DNA from 2 places in the Lysinibacillus sp. NPDC056220 genome. Region 1 is predicted to be linked to the other one. Evidence: riboswitches for the same ligand, from Rfam matches in the RefSeq annotation. Region 1 holds a riboswitch; the other holds the start of a gene.
What was found. Region 1 has a riboswitch for S-adenosylmethionine ahead of ACOZBY_RS20265 (bifunctional homocysteine S-methyltransferase/methylenetetrahydrofolate reductase). Riboswitches for the same ligand answer to the same signal wherever they lie in the genome.

Region 1 (3,428 bases):
CCCCGCCAAAATCATCTGCTGTTAAGTTTTCATTTTGCAGCATTGTTCCCATCGCGCCATCAAGAATTAATATTCGTTTATCAAGTTGTTCTTCAATTAAGTGCTTAGCCATTTATACTTACCCCTTTTTTCTGTTCATCCAATTGCTCTATATATTTCATTAACTCTAATGTCACATCGTAGCGTAAAAATGGTGTAATGAGGTAAATTCCATTGAAATATTGCGCAGCCACTTCTACTAATTCCTTGGCAATTGCAATACCTTCAAGTGTGGCGCGTTCCTTATCTTCACCACATGCTTTCATTCTTGCTAAAGCATCTTCAGATAATTTAATACCTGGCACCTCATGATGTAAAAATTCAGCACTTTTATAACTCGTAACGGGCATAATACCAATATAAATCGGTGCTTGTAAATGCTTGGTTGCTTCATAAATTTCTATCATTTTTTCCTTCGTATACACAGGCTGTGAAATGAAGTAGTCTGCCCCATGCTCAATCTTTTTTTCTAAGCGTGCAACAGCACGATCTAAAACACGAACATTTGGGTTAAATGCAGCAGCCACAGAGAAATTTGCCTTTTTTCGGAGTGGTTTCCCTGAGAAAGAGACTCCCTCATTTAATTGTTTAATTAATTGGATAAGCTCCATCGAGGAGACATCATATACACTGGTGGCACCAGGAAAGTCTCCAACCTTCGTTGGGTCACCCGTAACAGCTAACACATCATGAATCCCTAATGCATTTAAGCCCATTAAATGCGATTGCAGGCCAATTAAATTACGATCTCGACAGGTAATATGAGTAAGAGGGCGTACACCATTCGTACTTTTCAATAAGGCACCCATTGCAATATTGCTAATACGTGGGGATGCCAATGAATTGTCTGCCATCATCACTACATCGGCACCTGCCTCATATAGTTGTTTGGCCCCTTCAAGAAATCCTTCTATTTCTAAGTGTCTAGGCGTATCCAACTCCACGATGACCGAGCGCTCACGTTTTACTTTTTCATGAAGTGGTTCATACTTAGCTGGCTCTGCATCACGAACAATCTCAATCTTTGCAGGTTTCGCATACTTTTCACTAACTGGTGATAGCTCCTCTAAATACTTCTTTGCGGCTGCAATATGCTTTGGTGTCGTACCACAACACCCCCCAATTAAGCGTACCCCTTGATCACGCAGCTCGACAGCAGCGCGACCAAAATAATCAGCCTCCGACTCATAAACAACACGCCCATCCTCTAAATCTAATAACGAAGCATTTGGATAGGCCGACATAAACGCCTTTTCTGGAAGTTCTACACCCTCAAAGGCTTGAATCGTATGATATGGACCTAGACGGCAATTGACACCTACTATATCTGCACCAAGAATCTCTAGCTCATGTAGTGCAATATTTAGAGACATACCATTTTGTAAAACACCAGGCTCATGCATAGATACTTGAGCAATTATCGGTATATTAGTTTTGGCGCGTAGCATTTTTAATGTTGCTGTTAATTCTTCAAAATCGTAATAGGTTTCGAGTAAAAGGCCATCTGGATTCCCTGCAAGTAGCACACTTGCCTGTTCTTCAACGGTCTTTAAAATGTCATTTAATGTGGCATCGCTTTTACGAATACCACGAATACCACCTATTGTTCCTAAAACAAATTGACCGCCATCTGCTGCTGCTCGCTTGGCAATAGTAATAGCTGCTTCATTAAATCGTTGGACACTCGATTCTAGTCCATAGCGAGCTAATTTAATGGCATTGGCACCGTATGTATTCGTTTGAATGATATCAGCACCAGCTGCAATGTACTCTCTATGAATCTTTTCAATTAATTCAGGTCTTTGAACATTCATTTCCTCATGGCAATACTCCAATCCATAGCCATACAACACTGTGCCTATTGCACCATCTGCCGTCAATACATGTGTTTTTAACCTTTCCAGCAATCCCATAAATCTAGCCTCTCTTCCTCTATCTCTGTATAATAAAAAGCCTTCTTTTATATAAAAAGAAGGCTTTAACGACTCATCATTATTGTTCCTTCTCATCTTCGACTCAACGGTCTTCTGGATTTAGCACCTGACAAAAAGTTGGTTGCTGAAGCTTCAATGGGCCAGTCCCTCTGCTTCTCTTGATAAGAATTATTAAGTATGAATTTTTTAAATAATTAAAAGAATCATATCGTTTACAGACGTATGAGTCAAGACTATTTCTCACAACAAAGAATTTTTCCGCTTAAAAACTTAAAGATTGGATAGTTCTTCCGCAAGCTCTTCACCAATTTTTTTCCCATTTTGAATGCAAGCACCAATACCTACTCCAAAATAAGAGCAACCTGCTATCGATAAATTCGGGTAGTTTTCATTTAGCTCTAGTAATAAGCCTTGCAGCGCTTCACGATGTGCTAAGTCATATTTAGGCATTTGATCAATCCACTTTGTAACATTCACAACGGTTGGTTTTTCATCGATTCCTAGGCTTTTTCGAACATCTTCTAAAGCAACCGCTGCCAATTCATCATCAGTCATATCACGTAACTGCTCATACGCCGGATTTATACTCTTATAGAATAGGCGCACAAGTAATTGATTGTTTTTCGATGTATGCTTCCACTTACGACTCGTCCAAGTTGCTGCATTACAAGTGACATCAGAATTATGAGATACAATATAGCCTGTACCATCCGCTGGTAAGTTTGCATCAGGCACATCAAAGCCCAGATAAATGGTAATAGCTGACGCTGTAGTAAACTGATTAAAATAATGTGTTAAGGAGTCGTCCTGCAATATACTTTGGACTGCCTCATTTGGTAGTGCTAGAACAACATAATCTGCCTCAATGTTTTGACCACTTGTTAAGGAAATCAAATAGTGGTTCTCCATTTTTTTGACCTGACTTGTGGCTACACCTTTAATGATGTCTACATCTGTTAATGTTTGCTCTAATCGCTCAATTAAAGAGGATAATCCATTTTGAAATGAAATAAATTTTTTATTAGCTGCTTTAACAAATTGCTCACGATTCGCATCAAAACCTTTTATGATACTTCCATATTCATTTTTATAGTCAATTAAATACGGTAAAGTGGAGGCAATAGAAAGCTGGTGTAAATCACCAGAATAGACACCTGCTAGAACTGGTGCAATTTGATTTTCCACTAGCTCTTCACCAAGGTAATAAGTTAGAAATTCCCCTATCGAGCTTTCTTTTGTAAAGCCTGCATTGGGTAAAGTTAAATCTTTTAAAGCTTCTTGTTTGGCCTGATCAGAGATAAGTGTGCTTTCTTCAAGTGATGCCACACTCATAGGTATACCGAAAGTAGAATCCGCTGGGATGGCGTGCAGCTCGTTATTTGTATAAATATAGGATATACCTGTTTCGTTGTAAACGAGATGATCTTCAAAATCTAGCTCCTGCACTAGCTCCAT
Region 2 (3,428 bases), on a different contig from region 1:
AAAAATAGTTCAATCCGCTTTTTGACATGTTTACACATAAAAATCCACTTCAACGATTGAAGTGGATTTTTAATTTATCTATTAATCCAATAAAAAGCACCTGGACAAACTAATGTTTCCTTGGTTCTGTGTGGATCGTTCAATGTTACACCGATAGGCCCTTCTTTTAAATGCCCGAGCGTCATGCTAGATGCTGCCGCTTCCTCATAAAAATCCAAGCGCATATTCGGTAGCTGTAGAGACACAAACTGCTCATGCTGCACAAACTTGGGTAGCTGTAATACCTTCTGCCAAAGCTGCACCGTCTTCTCCACATCCCTGACATAAAACTGAATCGATTCCATGGTAATAGCTTGCGTTTCATCAATCGCGCCACTAGCTTTTAATTGAGCAAGACGTTTCTCATCTTCATCTGCCCATTCAATTAAGAATGGGAAATCCAATGCAAGGTCAGCCCTGCCAAAATGCAATAGCTTCCATTCGATTATCGTGCCATCTGGTCTTGTTCGACTACAAGCATCGGGACCATATACATCAAAGCCCAATGCACGCAATCGTTGACCCTCTTCTTCAATATTTTGGGTGCGCAAGGCAATTCGTGAAAATCCTTGGCGCTCATGATTACGTTTAAACGTATAATGTAGGGAATATGGGTACAGGGCCGCTTGCTCAAATAAATCACGATCATAAATAGCGATTTGTTCAATATAGCTTAAGCCAAAGTAGCTTAGCGTATTGTAAGTCCCCCACATCGTGTGTTGACCACCGTTCACTGTATGGACATTTCGTTTATTGAAGAAAACCTTTATATTTTCCGGAGATTCTACTTGATGTACCAGATGATCAAAATATAAAGTCATGGCAATTCCCCTTTCTTTCCCCCATTAGCTTTACCTAGATGTGTATTTGATTTAATATTTACTTAAGAAAAGGAGTTACTAGCTGGTATGAAAAAAAGTGCAATTTCCCTACTAACTCCGTTAACTAATTTATTACTCACTATAAAGAGGTGATTTGAATGACAGATCATGTAGCTGCTTTTAAATTGGCATTAGGTAACTATCCTACAGGTGTAACGGTTGTTACAGCATGTCATGAAACGAATCCAATTGGCTTAACCGTCAATTCTTTTGCATCTGTTTCCATTGACCCACTACTTATTTTATGGTCACTGGATAAAAAATCTCAGCTCCATCCTTATTTTATGGGTGCTGGAAAATTCGCTGTTAATATTTTAGCGAGTGATCAAGAGCATTTATGTACATTATTTGCAAGTAAAGTCCCAGATCGCTTTGCTCAGGCAAAATGGTCTACTTCATCATTTGGGCTACCGATTTTACATGATACAGCAGCTATTTTACAATGTAAATCATTTCAACAGATAGATGCTGGCGATCATACTATTTTTATTGGGCAAGTACTAGATATTACAAATTCTCAAAAGGAACCGCTTCTCTACCATCGCCGTCATATCGGTCAGATTCCAAAAAGCTTTTATAGCTAATTCTCATAAAAAAAGGGCCACTTGTAAGCAACGGAAACCATGCTTATTGGTGGCCTTTTCACATCGTTCATCTGAAATGATCTTTATTTCTTTTGTGGAAATCTCTGCTTTTCAAGCCTATTAATTTGAACAATTACCCCATCCTGAATCGTAATATGCACTTCACCAAATTCAAGATTTTGAATGGCCTTTGCAATAGCCTCTAATTTCTTATCTTCTACCTTTGTCGACTGAGCCATACGATACACCCCTTCTTTCTGATTCTTGTTGTACAAAAGAGGCCAATGCATCAAGCTAATTGATAGCCCCTCCTATCTCTCAGATACATCTGTTGGATTTGGCACCTATTTTTCCGGTTGCCGAGGCTTCATTGGGCCAGGTCCCTCCACCTCTCTCGATAAGAGTACTGCGTTTCTTGAAAATAATTCTATAATTCTGTTATACGATTGTCAATATAAAATATTAGAAAACCTAGCTGAATACTTTGTAATGTGTATTTTAGATTAGAAAACTGCCTATACCTAAAGTATTTTATGCCTAATCAGTAAGAAATAGATGGCTATCCACTAATTTATTTCGAACTCCATTTCCTCATCAAGGATTCAAGTGGACCGCGATGATGTTTAGCTCTCCACCAAACAGAAGCAAACACACATCCTAAAAAGTAACAGCAGGCATACAGCATGGAAAAAGCAAGCGTTTGATTCTCCAGCTTTTGGCAAACAATTAGTATCCCAATCCCTATAAAAACATGGCCAACATAATGGGTTAAAGACATTTGCCCGGTTAAGATGAAAGCTTCAATGACTTTATTTTTACATGTCTCTACAAGATAGATGGAGCCTACAATGAGGACAATAGCCGAAGCCGAATTAGATAGGACATACATCATATTTGGTGGAATCGGTCCCGTATCAAATAAATACAATGCACTCTCTACATCTAATAAATGGATGGTTGTTGTTATCTTAATAAATAATATTGAAAAAGTCTCAGTCAATATGACTAGCAATAAACCTGTCACTAGTAAGATTTTTCTTATAGTACGATTTGTTAAATCTAATGTGCCGATTAACATCCCCATCAGAAAGAAGCAAATCCAGGGGAATAGTGGGTGATAGCCATTAAACATCAAATTTCTTATAAATCCTGCTGGTGTCCAAAAATCAAGATACTCTAGTAAGACATATGTTGGATGCCAACCAGCAAGGTAATTAAATTGAATTTGAAGCCATTGTGAAAGGATGAGGATAGCACCTATGATGAAGATCATCATTTTCTTGGATTGCGCAATCAGACATGCGGCCACAAACATATACACGCCATAATAATGTAATATATCTCCTGTCCAGCCGATCACATATAATATTAGCCCAATCGTAAATAACAAAAACGACCTTTTCCATAAAGTAAGTCGATTCTGACGAAGAAGCAGTGGGTCCTTAGTCTCTCTAGCCTGACGAGTCATTAAAGCTATCCCTATTCCTGCTAACATGACAAATACGGCGGAAGCACGCCCCTCGAAAAGATTTTGTAAGGTAATCATCCATGCTGAACCATTCGTTGTAGAACCTGTTATGACTCCAAAATTTACAATGAACATCCCTAGCATGGCGAGAGCTCTTGCAAAATCAAGACCTTCAATGCGCCGATTGTTATTGATCATTTTTGTCCCCTTGGATAACGCTATGTACTGCCTCCTTCCAAATAGCTCTATAGTTCAATTGGTTGCCTGTTAACATGAAATTACCGATATTATCATAAACCAGGGCTAGCATCTGTGCCTTTGCTTCTATATGGGGAGTATCCTCTAGCACCCCTAGCTTCACGCCATATCGTAGGACTTCAACAAAGCTTGTTAAAAAGCTAGTTTCTAGCTCCACTAATTGTTTCTTATAGTTTTCATCGCGAGCTGCTAATAGTA

Region 2: it holds a riboswitch for S-adenosylmethionine, as region 1 does, so the genes downstream of both, ACOZBY_RS13865 (YezD family protein) here and ACOZBY_RS20265 (bifunctional homocysteine S-methyltransferase/methylenetetrahydrofolate reductase) in region 1, are expected to answer to the same signal.

What each region holds. Positions count from the first base shown of each region.
Region 1 covers NZ_JBMOXD010000010.1:75,912-79,339, reverse strand. Annotated here, with positions in the region: gene metH (methionine synthase) at 1-112, opposite strand, end outside; gene ACOZBY_RS20265 (bifunctional homocysteine S-methyltransferase/methylenetetrahydrofolate reductase) at 105-1,952, opposite strand; SAM riboswitch class I at 2,042-2,141, opposite strand; gene ACOZBY_RS20260 (protoporphyrinogen oxidase) at 2,244-3,428, opposite strand, start outside.
Region 2 covers NZ_JBMOXD010000003.1:730,885-734,312, forward strand. Annotated here, with positions in the region: gene ACOZBY_RS13855 (VOC family protein) at 75-860, opposite strand; gene ACOZBY_RS13860 (flavin reductase family protein) at 1,019-1,504, shown strand; gene ACOZBY_RS13865 (YezD family protein) at 1,588-1,743, opposite strand; SAM riboswitch class I at 1,813-1,908, opposite strand; gene ACOZBY_RS13870 (DUF418 domain-containing protein) at 2,076-3,170, opposite strand; gene ACOZBY_RS13875 (TetR/AcrR family transcriptional regulator) at 3,160-3,428, opposite strand, start outside.